Regions from separate parts of the Metabacillus rhizosphaerae genome, predicted to be linked through region 2. Evidence: predicted binding sites of a transcription regulator. Region 2 holds the regulator's gene; the other holds the start of a gene.

The links. Region 2 encodes Rex, which represses fermentation and respiration genes when NADH is low (regulators of the CRP and FNR family bind a similar motif). Its sites were predicted from a motif close to TTGTGAAATATTTCACAA; they were not measured.
Region 1: the regulator Rex is predicted to act here: its motif matches at 6,127-6,144, upstream of ric (iron-sulfur cluster repair di-iron protein).

What each region holds. Positions count from the first base shown of each region.
Region 1 covers NZ_CP147403.1:3,037,698-3,045,854, forward strand. Annotated here, with positions in the region: gene WCV66_RS14925 (LTA synthase family protein) at 1-1,385, shown strand, start outside; gene WCV66_RS14930 (DUF2809 domain-containing protein) at 1,865-2,194, shown strand; gene WCV66_RS14935 (small multi-drug export protein) at 2,341-2,877, shown strand; gene WCV66_RS14940 (hypothetical protein) at 2,945-3,481, opposite strand; gene WCV66_RS14945 (MFS transporter) at 3,586-5,094, opposite strand; gene ric (iron-sulfur cluster repair di-iron protein) at 5,379-6,080, opposite strand; gene WCV66_RS14955 (HD-GYP domain-containing protein) at 6,399-7,298, shown strand; gene WCV66_RS14960 (8-amino-7-oxononanoate synthase) at 7,315-7,635, shown strand; gene WCV66_RS14965 (YitT family protein) at 7,933-8,157, shown strand, end outside.
Region 2 covers NZ_CP147403.1:403,892-412,048, forward strand. Annotated here, with positions in the region: gene groL (chaperonin GroEL) at 1-1,598, opposite strand, end outside; gene groES (co-chaperone GroES) at 1,656-1,940, opposite strand; gene WCV66_RS01955 (type II CAAX endopeptidase family protein) at 2,273-3,007, shown strand; gene WCV66_RS01960 (YdiK family protein) at 3,004-3,207, shown strand; gene tatC (twin-arginine translocase subunit TatC) at 3,212-3,970, opposite strand; gene WCV66_RS01970 (twin-arginine translocase TatA/TatE family subunit) at 3,988-4,182, opposite strand; gene WCV66_RS01975 (redox-sensing transcriptional repressor Rex) at 4,206-4,850, opposite strand; gene moaC (cyclic pyranopterin monophosphate synthase MoaC) at 5,048-5,542, opposite strand; gene WCV66_RS01985 (ABC-F family ATP-binding cassette domain-containing protein) at 5,927-7,864, shown strand.

The sequences.
Region 1 (8,157 bases), 2.6 Mb from region 2:
ACCGTAACTATATTGTTAAATATTTAGGTATGTATAACTTTACAATCTATGATGCGATTCAAAGTACAAGAGCTTCAACACAACGAGCAATGGCAGATACAGATGATATTACAGAGGTTACGAATTATACAAATGCGATTTATGCTGAACCAAATCCTGATTACTTTGGTATTGCAAAAGGAAAAAATGTAATTTATGTTCATTTAGAATCAGTACAAAATTTTATCATTAACTATAAATTGAATGGTCAGGAAGTTACACCATTCCTTAATTCGTTAACAAAGGATTCAAGTACTTTCTACTTTGATAACTTTTTCCATCAGACTGGACAAGGGAAAACAGCTGATGCAGAATTTATGCTTGAAAACTCATTATTTGGATTACCGCAAGGAGCAGCCTTTTCAACAAAAGGTCAGAATACTTACCAAGCAGCTCCAGCTATTTTAGGTCAAAATGGTTATACATCTGCAGTATTCCATGGTAATACGAAATCCTTTTGGAACAGAAATGAGATCTATAAATCATTAGGTTATGATAAGTTTTTTGATTTAAGTTATTATAATGCAAAAGACGAAGATATTTTAAATTATGGGATGAAAGATAAGCCGTTTTTTAAACAATCTATGCCAATGCTAGAATCCTTAAGTCAACCTTTTTATACAAAATTTATTACAGTAAGTAATCATTTCCCATACCCATTGGATCAAGATGAAGCAACGATTGAGAAGCATACAACAGGCGATAGTTCAGTAGATAATTATTTTCAAACAGCTCGATATTTAGACGAAGCTATAAAAGAATTCTTTACTTATCTTAAAGAATCTGGATTGTATGAGAACTCAATGATTGTTATGTATGGAGATCATTACGGGATATCTGAAAATCATAATACTGCTATGTCTAAAGTATTAGGCAAAGAAGTAGGCGATTTTGAAAATGCTCAATTACAAAGGGTCCCACTATTTATCCATATTCCAGGTGAAGATGGGGGGGCAATGCATCAGTATGGTGGACAGATTGATTTAATGCCAACACTCATGCATTTACTTGGTATTGAAACAAAAGGATATGTACAAGTAGGGACAGATCTTTTCTCTAAAGACCATCAGACAGTAGTGCCATTCCGTAATGGAGACTTTATTACTGATAAGGTGACTGCTTTGAATGGGAAATATTATGATACAAATACTGGAGAACCGGTTGAGGAAACCGATGCAATAAAACAGTACGAACAAATTACTCAATTAAAACTTCAGATGTCAGATAAAATTGTAAACCAAGATTTATTACGCTTTTATACACCTGAAGGTTTTGAACCAGTTGACCCATCAAAATATGATTATACAAATCATAATGAATCAGAAACTGAATCAGAAGTTAAATAATTATTTCAACTACACAAGGCACAATAGATGAACGAACAATTAGCTGTTAGGAGATTAAATCTCTTAACAGCTTTTTTTGTAAGACTTTTATTTTATATAATAAGTAAGACCGTCATTTCTTTTGGCTGTTTTCGCAAACTTTGTTGCATTGAAAATAGTATTGGGTTGATTGATAGGCACTCCAGGATGCTCGCTTTCCGTGGGGCGGGCGATGAGCCTCCTCAGCGCGAAGCGCCTGCGGGGTCTCATCTGTCCCGCTACTCCCACAGGAGTCTCCCACCTTCCGTACCAATCAACCTAATCAGTTTTTTTCAAAAACAACAATCTTTTAGAAAATAGCCTTTCTTTTTAAAGAAATGTTGTAAAAATAATTTTATGATAATATGCTAATTCATTTAGCCGAAAGGATTATTATGTTCAAAAACATTATGTATACCTTTTTAGTTTTAGTTTTTATTTGTTTGGGATTAACATTTAGAATGACAAATGCTTTTCCAAATGAAATCACCGTTCACTTAGGTGATGTGTTTTGGGCAAGTATGGTTTTCTTCTTGTTTAGGCTTTTGCTACAACAGAGAAGTATTCTTATAACAATCCTCTTTAGTGTGATATTTTCATTTGGTATTGAAATTAGCCAACTTTATCAATCTGATTGGATAAATTCTATTAGAAATACGCTTATTGGTGGATTAATTCTTGGAAGAGGTTTCCTTTGGATTGATTTACTTCGTTATAGCTTAGGTATTCTAATCAGTGTAGTGATTGAACTTTTAATTAATAAATTTTTAACGAATAGTAAGCATATTTAGATATAGATACATGATTTTATTTGAAACTTTTTACTATTTTGTTCGTATGTAATAGTAGAGAGGTATTATATTAGCCTTTGTCACAGATTAATAGAAATACAGCATGAATTAAAAGTGAAAATTAAAATGTAAAGAGGGATTTAAAAATGTTTATATCTTATTTTTTGGTATTTCTGTTAGCGGCAATACCATTGTTTGAGCTAGTTACTGTAGTTCCGTTGGCGATTATTGGTGGATTATCACCAGTACCTGTAGCAATACTAGGATTTTTAGGGAATCTAGTAACAATCCTGCTTTTGGTCGTCTTTGTTGATAAAGTCAAAGGGTGGATGAAAGCAAGAAAACAGAAGCGAGTAGGTTTGAGAGAGGTCGAAGGAGGAGAGGCCCAGGGTATTGATGAGGCACTATCTGAAAAGGATTCCAAAAAGCAAAAACGAGCAAGGTCTCTTTTTGACAAATATGGTTTACCAGGGTTAACAATATTCGGTCCACTTCTTGTAGGTTCTCATATTTCTGCTTTTATGGCTATGAGCTTTGGATCGAAAAGAAGTTTAGTAACAGGCTGGATGATTACTAGTTTAGTAATATGGACAGTTGTATCAACTATTGCTGCTAGTTCAGGTGTGACTTTTTTTGCTCCAGATGTAGAACAGAACGGATTTCTTGTCCGAATATTTCAATGAAAAATAGCTTCTATGTACAAGATTTTGATTTATACATAGAAGCTATTTTTAATGAAGTTTATTTGCTTTACCACTCATTTGTTGGTTGGATTGATAGTTTATTTCCTTTATATGTTCTCTCACCAAAAAGAGTGATTAACGTACATTCAATAATTGAGGATGTAAGCTCATCGGCTTTATATCCTACGAACATACCTGAGGCAAGTTCTTTATCATTTTCATCCATCACACGAACTTTTTTTCCTTCTAATGAGGAGAGTTTCGCGTCTTGTAAAAAACCATACCAATTCTGCCAGTTAGAAACAATATGAGCACCTTCACCATTACTTGTGTAGCCAAGTAAACTATCATTGTCATCAATGTTTGCATTCATCTTTTTCATTATACAAAGGATAATTGTATGGATCATGGTGTATTCTTCAAGATTTAATCCAGAAGAAAACAGTAATTTCAATGAACAATTGGAAGAATCAATTGTTGCTTCAATGAGCTTTTTATCTTTAAGATAATAATTATATTCATTTTTCACGAATAGAAATCCTAATTCCTTAAGCGTAGATCCTACATTTTTTGAAGGTGAGAAAAATAAAGTTGCAGATAACATATGCTTATACTCCTTAAACACTAAAAAGTTGATTTACAGATTTTGATATGAATACAAGTGAAAAAGCTGATGATTTTACTCAGCTTTTCTCATCTTTTAGGAATCTATATATTCATTCGTTTTTCTTCAGAAATATCACTAAATTGTCCAATATAATATTTTACTTCGCCAGCATCATTGCTTACTTGACTTATTGTTAACCACTCAGGATAAATTTCACCATTTTTACGTTTGTTCCAAATCTCACCTTGCCAGTAACCATTCTTTTTCACCTTATCCCATAGATCCTTATAAAATGATTTGCTATGTTGTCCTGATTGTAATAGATTTGGTTTTTTTCCAACGGCCTCTGCTAAAGTAAAGCCAGTTACCTTTGTAAATGCTGGATTTACTTTTTGAATCACACCATTAGGATTTGTAATCATCAATCCTAAGGCTGTATTTTCAATGATTTTGTTTTCAATGCTAAGTTTTTCTTGAAAGTACATCCAGACGACAATTACAAAACTAAGTAGAGCAAATTCAGATAAAGCCATAAAGCCTATGGCATAGTGACCAGTAAAATTAAAGACTGCAGTTAAGACAAGTGGTGGAAAAAAGCCCCCAAGACCACCCATTGCAGCAACAATTCCATTTACAATTCCAGCTTGCTTAGTGAAATATTGCGGTACTAGCTTAAAAATAGTTCCATTACCTATACCTGCACAAAATGCTACTGTTAAAACTCCAACTGTGTAAAGTTCGATAGTAGGGGAGAAGGATAATAGGACACCAGAAAAGGTAAGACCTGCAAAAACAAGCATTAAGATGAAGTACGTGTTAAATTTGTCAGCTAACCATCCACCAACAGGTCGTAACACTGTTGCTAAAGCAATAAATCCGGCTGTACGCATGCCAGCTCCAACAGGATCAAGACCGAAATGATTCACAAGGAAATTTGGTAAATAAATCGTAAAAGCAACAAATGCACCAAATGTAATGAAATAAAATAGACATAAAAACCATAACGTTTGATTCCGATAAACCTCTTTAATTTGTTTCATGATAGGGAGATTAACTTTGTGTTCTTTTCTGTCACCGAGGATGAAATTGAATAAGGCAAATACGAATAAAAGCACTAAATAAAACCGTACTGTATTTCCCCATCCAAAAGTATTTGCCATGACTGGTGCTAAGAAAGCAGTTATTGCAGTTCCAATATTACCTGCACCATAAATACCATTAATTAAACCATGTTTTTCTTTCTTGTAGTATTTAGGAAGAGATGTTACCCCAATTGAGAATGTTGCTCCACCAACTCCTACTAACAACCCACCGATAATTAAATCTATTAATGAGTTCGCATAGCTAAGATAAAAGACTGGAAAAAGCAAAATGAGAAAACTGATTGTAAAAGTGATTCGTGCACCAAAACGATTTGTGTAATATCCTATTGGAATACGCAATAAGGAACCTAGTATAACTGGAATCGCTGTTACCAGTGCAATTTCTTGATCTGTTAAGTCGATATCTTGTTTAATATTTGGCATTAAGGAAGAAATTAATACCCAAACCATAAAACCCGCTGTTAAACTTAACGTCTGAAGAGGTAATTGATGTTTTTGACTCTTCATTATTAGTTCTCCTTTCGAACATGTCATTCATTTTTTAGCTATTTATGTGATATAGAAGTATAATAGCAAATGGATTCTTTTCTGTTTGTGAAAAATATCACAGCGATGAATTTATTTTAGACTTCTTTCGCAAACTTTGATTGCTTATAACAAGTATTACGGCGTGGTTGATTATAGTGAGAGATGCTAGCTTTCCGCGGGGATATAAGTCATTGCAAATAGCAAAACTACCCTAATCTTGCTGATCAGGGTAGTTAGTCATTTCTGTTAAAATTGTAAATTAATTAACACATATACCTTGGAAAAAGGATATTATTTTCAAGGTGGATGTGTTGAAACATATCATCCTCTAACATTTCAAGACGATTATAAACCAACCGATATGTGCCACATGCATCAGAAGGCAATAAATAATCATGAGTGATTTCACGAATTTTTTTTAAAATCTCCCCAGCTTGATCGTGTTCAGCAACTAAAGACTGGATGATAGGAGTTAGTTCTTTTAGAGACTGCTCTGTTTTATTTTTTTCGTATTTTATTATTTCTGGGAATGCAACTGTTTCTTCTTTTTTAAAGTGCTCATCAATTTCACTTTTTAACTCATTAAAAAGTGTTAATACCGTTTTAAGATGTGGATGCTTATCACCGTGAACAAGAGCAACTTTATTTACATATGGCGTCATTTGTTTTACTTCTGATGCGGCATATTGATGATGTATAGAAATGATATGATTAACAAGTTCTTCTGATTGAACTGTTCTCCAATCGGTTTCAGCAACTGAGCGGATGTTCTTTAGATAAAATTGCTCTAGTTCTTCTAAAAATTCTTCCTCTTTTAATTTCCTTTCAGAAATTGCCTGTTCAAGAGAACGTGCTCCTCCGCAACAAAAATCTATTTTATATTTTTTGAAAAAGTCACTGGATTGAGGGAACGCTGCAACTATTTCACCTATACTTGTAGTGCGATCAAATTTTTGATTATTCATAAATTGCACCTCCTATTTGAAGAATACATGATTGAGAATCAGAAGAATGTGATTCAAATCACAATAATATGAAGGATTTCTTGTTATTTGTTTAAATTCGTAACTCGACAAAAATATCAACTCTAACAATAACTATATACCTATTATAAAATTAGGTAAAAGGAATTATTAAATATCCAATAAATTCTTATTAGAACCATTTTTTAACAAGAACTATATGGTATTATATTCATTTTCCCAAAACAATCTATGCGATTGTACAAGCATCTACTATAATTAGTGAAGACATCTGAATTCTATTAGAGAAGAGAGGTTCATATGAAGGGGATAGGAAATAAGAATCATTTTATAGAAACAGTTCAAATGAAAGGTTTAACCATTTCACTTATCGCTTCAGCTGATCAGACTGAGATTATCCATCATAAGCTCGAACCAAATACTAGATGGGCTTTAGAACCTGAAGAAGGTTGGGAAGCACTCGAGTATTTAATTGTGGTTTCAGGAGAACTAAAACTGAGCACAAATGGTGGATATGAGATCTATAAAACTGGAGATTCATTTTATAGAAGTCCTGTAAAGGAACATTATGTTTTTCAATCAATAGGGACAACCGAATTTTTGTACGTTTCCTCGCAACCTGTATTTCATCGTTACAGTCAAATTTCTAGAGATTTAATGAACTTGGCAATATCGATCGAAAAAAAGGATGGCTATACTGGGGACCATTGTGCTAGAATTAGTAAACTATCGATGCTAGTTGGCGAAGCAATGGGATTAAATTCAAAACAGCTTTTACGCCTAAATATGGCCTCCTTCTTTCATGATATTGGTAAAGTTAAAATTCCTTTAGACATTTTACTAAAGCCTGAAAAACTCACTCAAGAAGAATGGGAAATAATGAAAATGCATACCTCCTATGGGAGACAAGTTCTAGAGGAGACAAAGCTACCATTATTAATGAGCGCTGGTCTTGTTGTCGAACAACACCATGAACGTTACGACGGGAAAGGCTACCCATTTGGGTTAGCTAAAGATGAGATTGAGGTAGAGGCTTCTATTATATCTGTTGTAGATTCATATGATGCCATGACAACTGATCGTTCTTATCAAAAGGGAAGATCAAAGGAAGAAGCCATTTTAGAAATTAACCGTTGTCGTGGAACGATGTATAATCCAATCATTGTCGATGTGTTTAATGATGTGAAGCACAAACTTTAGGAGGAAGAAAATAAAAATGAAAAAGTTCATACTTTTACTTGCTGCTTTATTATTTGTTGTTCTTATAACAGTAACACCGGCAAATGCAGCATATCTATCTGAGCATGATAAATATATTGAGGTATCTTACGAGGATGCTAGATATATTGCTGATTTACTAGGATTAAAAGGAATTCCGCTTGGTGATCAAACAGCTACGATGAGTTTTGATATTCAAGAAAATGCGATCAAAACAATTGAAAATCGTTTAGATACTGAAATCGATCACTATTATATTTGGTTAACAATTAATGGGCAACCAGTTCTAGGAATTGACCCACCGGTACCGATGTTTTAATAGGAGTATTCTTTTAAAAGATTAATTTCTCGCTAATCATTAGGAGTATCACGATGTGATCGATTATGATAAAAGTGGAATTAGTCTTTTTGTTGTTTTGAAAATTATTAAATGCACGTACTCTGGTTAACACTTTGTCATCCTTCTCCCTAGATCCTCGGGGTCATAAGCCACTCAGGAATTAAAATAGATGATTATTTCAAAATAAACCTAAGATTCCGAATACTTCCCAGCTTATTGACCAATGTCATTCGATGAGATAAGTTAAGAATTGACAACAGGAACGGGGTGTTCTCTATGAATCTTTTAAAAAAGCTTATTTTCGTGCTAATTGGACTTATCATTACATCACTTGGAATTAAACTATTATCAGATAGCTTGCTAACATTTGGGGGAACAGCGGGTATTGCTACAATTCTAACATATGTAACGAATGTACCATGGGGTGTTCTATTCTTTATCGTAAATTTACCGTTTTTCATTATTTCCATTCAAGAATTAGGCAAATGGTTTACAATCTCT
Region 2 (8,157 bases):
CTCATATCAGGCATGCCGCCGCCACCTTCTTCAGGTTTGTCAGCAATAACAGCTTCAGTTGTTAAGAACATAGCTGCTACAGAAGCTGCGTTTTGTAACGCAGAACGAGTTACTTTAGTTGGGTCAACGATACCAGCTTCAAACATGTTTACCCACTGGCCGTTTGCAGCGTTGAAGCCAATTCCAACTTCTTCTTTCTTTAAGCGCTCAACAACAACAGACCCTTCAAGTCCTGCATTGTGTGCGATTTGACGAACTGGTTCTTCAAGTGCACGAAGAATGATGTTGATACCTGTTTGAGTATCGCCTTCTTCTTGAAGTGCAGCTACTTTGTTATATACATTTACTAGAGCAGTACCACCACCAGAAACGATACCTTCTTCTACTGCAGCACGAGTAGAGTTTAGAGCATCTTCGATACGTAGTTTACGCTCTTTTAATTCAGTTTCAGTTGCAGCACCAACTTTGATTACTGCTACACCGCCAGCTAGTTTAGCTAAACGTTCTTGTAATTTTTCCTTATCAAATTCAGAAGTAGTTTCTTCTAATTGAGCACGGATTTGGCTTACACGGCCTGCAATTTGTTCAGCTTCTCCAGCACCTTCAACGATTGTTGTATTTTCTTTTGAAACAACAATTTTAGATGCACGGCCTAATTGATCAATATTAGCAGATTTAAGATCTAAACCTAATTCTTCAGTGATAACTTCACCGCCAGTTAAGATCGCAATATCTTCAAGCATTGCTTTACGGCGATCACCGAAGCCAGGTGCTTTTACTGCTACTGCATTGAATGTTCCGCGAAGTTTGTTAACTACTAGAGTAGCTAATGCTTCACCTTCTACATCTTCTGCAATTAATAATAGAGGCTTACCTTGTTGAACAACTTGCTCTAAAACAGGTAAGATTTCTTGAATGTTTGTGATTTTTTTATCAGTGATTAATACGTATGGGTTTTCAAGAACTGCTTCCATTTTATCAGAATCAGTTACCATGTATGGAGATGCATAACCACGGTCAAACTGCATACCTTCTACTACTTCTAATTCAGTAGAGAAACCTTTAGATTCTTCAATTGTGATAACACCGTCGTTACCAACGCGTTCCATTGCTTCTGCGATTAATTGACCTACTTCTTCATCAGCTGAAGAGATTGCAGCAACTTGTGCAATAGATTCTTTACCTTCGATTGGTTTAGAAATCGCTTGTAGCTCTTCTAAAGCAACAGCAACAGCTTTTTCAATTCCCTTACGAACAACCATTGGATTAGCTCCAGCAGTTACGTTCTTTAAGCCTTCACGGATCATTGCTTGAGCTAAAACAGTTGCAGTTGTTGTACCGTCACCAGCAACATCGTTTGTTTTGCTAGCAACTTCAGCAACAAGCTTAGCACCCATGTTTTCGAAAGCATCTTCTAATTCGATTTCTTTCGCAATTGTAACACCATCATTTGTAATTAAAGGAGAACCGTATTTCTTTTCTAATACGACGTTACGTCCTTTAGGTCCTAATGTAACTTTAACAGCATCTGCCAATGCATCAACACCACGAAGCATTGAACGACGAGCATCTTCACTGAATTTAATATCTTTAGCCATTTTTACAAGACCTCCTCAAAGTTTTAAATGTTTTCTATGATATGTGTGCTGTTTCTATTAACCGATAACAGCTAAAATGTCGTTTTCACGTAAAATTAAGTATTCTGTACCTTCATATTTCACTTCAGTACCAGCATATTTTGAGAAGATAATACGATCGCCTTCTGCTACTTCAAGAGCTACTTTTTCTCCACTATCTAATACACGACCTGTACCAACAGCTACTACTTTACCTTCTTGTGGCTTCTCTTTCGCACTATCTGGAAGGACGATACCACTAGCAGTTTTTTCTTCTGATTCAACTAACTCGATAATAACGCGATCACCTAATGGCTTTAACAAGTGAAACAACCTCCTCAAATTCGTTAAAAAATGATTATTTTTCCTTTTTATTAGCACTCGTTGTCCTTGAGTGCTAACACAATTATTATATTATATAAGATCTCTTCTAATTTCAAGTCTGAAGTTAAAATTTTTTTGAAGAACTTGCCTAATAGATTATGTCTAAATTGTAAATTGAATAAACAACTTTTGATTAATTCACCATAGTTATCATACATATGATAATAGGAAGGTATGATACAATAGGGTTTGATTAATTTTGCCCAAGTTCAATTCCTTGATCAGATGTTTCTGTCAAATATCTCATCATTAGTCAAATGAAGGAGGCCTCTATGAAAAAGCATTATTGGTTTATTTTATTAACATATATGCTCATGCAGCTTTCAGGGGTTGCTGGGATCAGATTATTTCATTTTTTAGATATAGGAGCTACACAGGTTGAAAGATTTGCATATTGGACAATCTTTAGCTTTACCCTTGCGTTTATCATTATTCTCTTTTTATTAAGGAAAGAACGTAAGAATGAGAGTTTACTTCGCGGGGAACCTTCATCTGTTGGCGCTTCTGTCGGTTGGGCAATTGGCGGATTCTTATTAGCTATTTTCGCCCAGAGCCTTGCTGCAAACATCGAAATTAATCTATTTGGTGTAGAGCCTGGATCAGAAAACACAGAAATGATTGTTAGTGTCATCGAAGTAACACCATTAGTCATTATTGTTACTTCAATTATCGGACCGATATTAGAAGAGATCATTTTCCGAAAAATAATCTTTGGTGTGTTATATAAAAGGACGAACTTTATCATTGCTGGCCTTATCAGCTCACTTCTTTTTTCGCTTTTGCATGGTGAGCCTCAGCACCTTCTTTTATATGCGTCGATGGGTTTTACCTTTGCCTTTTTATATGTAAAAACAAAGCGGATCATAGTACCTATCTTTGCCCATGTGGCAATGAATACGATGGTAATCATAGTTCAAACTGTATTTCGTGAGGACATTGAAAAAATGATGAAGCAAGTTGAAGACATGCAGCAAGTGCAAGTTATTATTGGAGGCCTTTTAACATGAGAACAAACCCTATATCCATGGGATTCTTTTATTTAACGATGGGGTTGCTGTTTACGTATTTAGCAATTAACAGTGCTGAAAATGGAATTTTTTCTTTTCCGACAATCGTTTTAATTCTAATTGCAACCTTTGATATCGGAGTGGCAATTAGAATGTTTATCCTATCTAGTAAAATCAAAAAAATGAACAAAAAAAAATGAGACTTTATTCAGTCTCATTTTTTGCATTCTCTTCCTCGAACCTTAGCTTCTGAGCTTTCCTATATGTAATTCTGGATACCCAAATACTAATTTCATATAAAATAAACAACGGTATCGAAACCATTAAATGTGATGTTAATTCTGGTGGTGTAATAAGTGCCGCAATGACAAGTAGAACAAAGTAGGCATATTTTCGCACCTGAGATAAGAACATCGGCGTAACAATTCCTAATCTTGTAAGAAACATAATAACTACAGGTAACTGAAACAGCAGCCCAAACGGAACAGTTAGCTGCAATAAAAAAGTAAAATATTCATGAATTCCAATTACTTGATTAACTTCTAGATCATTTGAGATCCTTTCCATAAAATCAACCACAAATGGAAACAAGATAAAATATGAAAAGGAAACCCCGACAAAAAACAACCCTAGTGACATTGGGATATAACTTAAAGTAACGCGCCTTTCTTTCTCGTATAAGCCCGGACTAACGAACGACCATAGCTGATACAAAATAACAGGTGACGTTATGACAAATGCAATAAGAAACGCAAATTGCATGTAAACCATTAATGGATCTGTTAAATTAAACGAATTTAGTGTTAAATTCTTTGCTTCATCTGTTTGCTGTAAATAAACGATAATCGGTCTTGAAAGTAAAAAGCCAGCAATTATAGCTATGAAAAAGAAAACGACAACAATAACAAGTCGTTTTCTAAGCTCTGTTATATGTTCAATGACCGACATTTCATTATTTTTCATATCGGTTTCATCCTATCTTACTTGACTTCGTCCTTCTTTTCTATCTTTTTCACATCATCTTCTTCATCATCTGCTAAACCTTTTGTTGCATTTTTAAATTCACGTAATGAATTACCTACTGCTTTACCAAGATCAGGTAACTTTTTTGGTCCAAAAATAAGTAATGCAACAAATGCAATTAATAATAGGCTTCCGAATCCAAGTGTTGGCATCGAAATCCACCTCCCTGTCTTTATTATTTATCTTCATTAGGATAATGTTTTAAAAAATAAACTAACGACTGAAGCTCAACCGCTAAATCAATATGATGGATCCGTATTTCATCTGGAACATTTAATCTGGCCGGAGTAAAGTTTAAGATCCCTTTAATTCCTTTGACAATAAGTCTGTCAGTAATAGACTGAGCGACAGTTGCAGGTACTGTTAAAATTGCTACAGTTACATCCTCTGGAATAATTTCTTCGAGATGATCTAAATCATAGACAGGAACTCCACCAATTTCTGTTCCAATTTTCTTATTATCAACATCAAATGCAAGTGAAATAACAGTATTATTATTCTTGGTAAAATTATAATGTAAAAAAGCTGTCCCTAAATTACCGACACCTATTAAACATACCTTCGTTGTTTCATCTTGATCTAATGTTTTTCTAAAAAAGGATAACAAATAATTCACATTATAACCATACCCTTTTTTACCTAGCGCACCAAAATATGAGAAATCTCTCCGAATAGTGGCAGAATCTACCTTTACAGCATCACTTAGCTCGGCAGAAGAAACACGCTGCTTGCCAGATGAGTGTAAATTTTTTAAAAACCGGTAATATAAAGGCAAACGCTTAGCAGTTGCCTGCGGAATTTTAGATTGTTCTATATTCACTCTTTATCCCTCACATTCATACAAAACGTGCTATGACGTACCAACGTCACCATCCAAAATGAAGGGAAGAACTGTGTATAACTACAAGCCCAACACCAATATGGCGGCGTGAACGGCGCAACATAATAAATACTATTTATTGCAAGAACTAGTTGCTTTTAACTAAGATGTTTTATCAATCAACTATTTGTTATTCACTAGCTCATTATATCTTCCCTGATGAAATCTCCACTTTTGCCACCAGTTTTTTCTACTAGATAGGTTGGTCCGATAACCATCCCTTTATCCACAGCTTTACACATATCATAAACTGTAAGCGCTGAAATGCTTGCAGAGGTTAACGCTTCCATTTCGACACCTGTACTGCCTTTTGTTTTTACAGTTGAACTTATCAAAAGTATATATGTACTATCACTTTTTTCCCATTCAAACTCAATATCTACACCTTTAATTGGAATAGGATGACACATAGGGATGACATTTGATGTTTGTTTAGCTGCCATTATACCAGCAACCTGTGCAACAGATAATACATCACCTTTTCCAATTTCATGATTGGTGATCTTTTCATATACCTCTTTTGTCACTTGAATGCTTGTCTTTGCACGTGCTGTTCTAACTGTTATTTCTTTTGCAGAGATATCAACCATTTTCGCTCTGCCTTGCTCATTAAAATGGGTAAATTCTGACATATTCATATCTCCTTATACGTAGACTATACACTATTTTTTAAAATCTGTCTGTTTGTTATTGTGACAATTATATGGATAGACCAAAAGCGCAAGCGCCTTGAACAGCCCCGACAAGCATAAGATGATTTAGAATAGAAGGCGTTCTTTGCCTTCAATTCTAAATTAGCTTATGACCTCGAGGGGCTAGGCGCTGGAGCTGGATGTCGTGCGCTTATCCACAGTTTAAGAATTTTATAATTTCCTAAACGAGAACAAAAGCGCAAGCGCCTTGCTAAGAGACGTAGAAAAAGAACACTCCGTCCAACAATATAGATATCTATTGTATCTTTGTTGCCCATAAGTCCCTATTAAGCTAAACTTAAAGCATTAGTAGAGGTGAAAACAATGATATTGTTACAAATAAATCAACTTAGTAAATATTTCGGCGCTGACCCTATTTTATCGAATATTAAGCTAGAAGTACAAACAAGAGACAAAGTTGCCATTGTGGGACGTAATGGGGCTGGAAAATCAACCCTTTTAAAAATAATTGCTGGAGTCATGTCACATGATTCTGGTGATATCATTAAACCAAAAGATGTATCAATCGGCTACTTAGCTCAAGATACGGGATTAGAATCTCAATTATCAATATGGGAAGAAATGAATTTAGTATTTAAAGAGCTTCAGTTAATGGAAAAAGAAATGAGACTTGTTGAGCAAAGAATGGCAACAGTTGACCCTGCCCATGAATCACTTAAATTCGAGAAACTCCTAAAAGAATATGACATCTTACAAGTGAAATTCAAAGAAAATGGTGGCTATCAATATGAAGCTGATATTCGATCTATCCTTCATGGACTCGGATTTAGCGAGTTTGATCCAGGTACTAAAATATCTTCGTTGAGTGGTGGCCAAAAAACCCGCCTCGCACTAGGGAAATTACTATTAACAAGCCCTGACCTTTTAATATTAGATGAACCAACTAACCACTTAGATATTGAAACCTTGACATGGCTTGAACAATACTTGCAAAACTACCCTGGAGCGATTTTAATTGTTTCTCATGATAGATACTTTTTGGATAAAATTGTAACCCAAGTATACGAGATTAGTCGACATACGAGTACAAAATATCTCGGTAATTACAGCAGCTACTTACAGTATAAAGCAGAAAACTACGAAAAAGAGCTTAAAAGCTATGAAAGACAACAGGAAGAAGTAGCTAAGTTAAAAGACTTTATCCAACGTAACCTAGCCCGTGCTTCGACAACTAAGCTCGCACAAAGCAGAAGAAAAAAGTTAGAGAAAATGAATTTAATGAATAGGCCACTTGGTGACGAAAAATCAGCCAACTTTCAATTTGATATTGAAAGACAAAGTGGAAATGATGTCTTAAAGGCTAAAGACATCTCTGTTTCATATGACTCGGTTCATCCTGTCATTTCAAACATATCCTTTTCTATTTCACGTGGTGATAGTATCGCACTAGTTGGCCCAAATGGTATTGGTAAATCTACATTACTCAAATCTATTGTTCAGAAGCTCGACTCATTAACTGGCTCATTTGCCCTTGGCTCCCATGTGCAAATTGGCTATTACGATCAACAGCAGGCAGATTTAACATCTAATAAGCGTGTGCTGGACGAGCTTTGGGATGAATATCCACAGAAGACCGAAAAGGAAATTCGTACAGTTCTAGGAAACTTTCTATTTTCTGGTGACGATGTTTTAAAGTCTGTTTCAACTCTCAGTGGTGGAGAAAAAGCGAGACTTGCTCTATCAAAACTAATGCTTCAAAACGCGAACTTTCTTATTCTGGATGAACCGACAAACCATCTTGATCTAGATAGTAAAGAAATTTTAGAAAACGCATTAATTGATTACCCTGGAACAATTTTATTTGTTTCACATGACCGCTATTTTATCAATAGAATCGCTACAAAAGTATTTGAACTCTCACCTAATAATTTGAGAGAGTACTTAGGAGACTATGATTATTTCCTAACTAAAAAGGAAGAACAATTAGAGCTAGAACGGTTAGAACAGGAGGCTGGGGGAAAATCGGCTTCTCAAAAGGTGATGACAGCACAGCCAGAAGGTAAACTTTCCTATCAACAAGAAAAAGAACAAAAAAAGCTTGAAAGACAGAAGCAACGAAGAATAGAAGAGATCGAGGCTGAGATAGGTCATATAGAGGAACAAATTGAAAAAAATGAAGCTCTTCTCTGTGATCCAAACATCTATCAAAATCATGAAGAAGTACAAAGAATTAACTCTGAGAATGAACTTCTTCAATCAAAGCTAGAAAATTTAATGAATGAATGGGAAGAGTTACACTAAGAAAAGCGGAAGCGGCTTGCTCAGCGACGAGAAACAAGAGCACTCCGTATGAGATAAAGGAAACACGAAGAGCGTTAGCGATTCGATGTTGACTTAGCGTATAAGGAGTGTGAAGTTCACTAGGCGCTAGGCGCTGGAGCTAGACACCAAAACTAAGTATAAAAGTTATACTTCTTTACTTTTTAAAAAAACAGCGAAGCAACTTCGCTGTTTTTTACTTTAAATGTGAGTTACATATATCTTTCGACATATTTTTAACGCATAGATAATAATAGAGAGATCAGTAAGGTTTT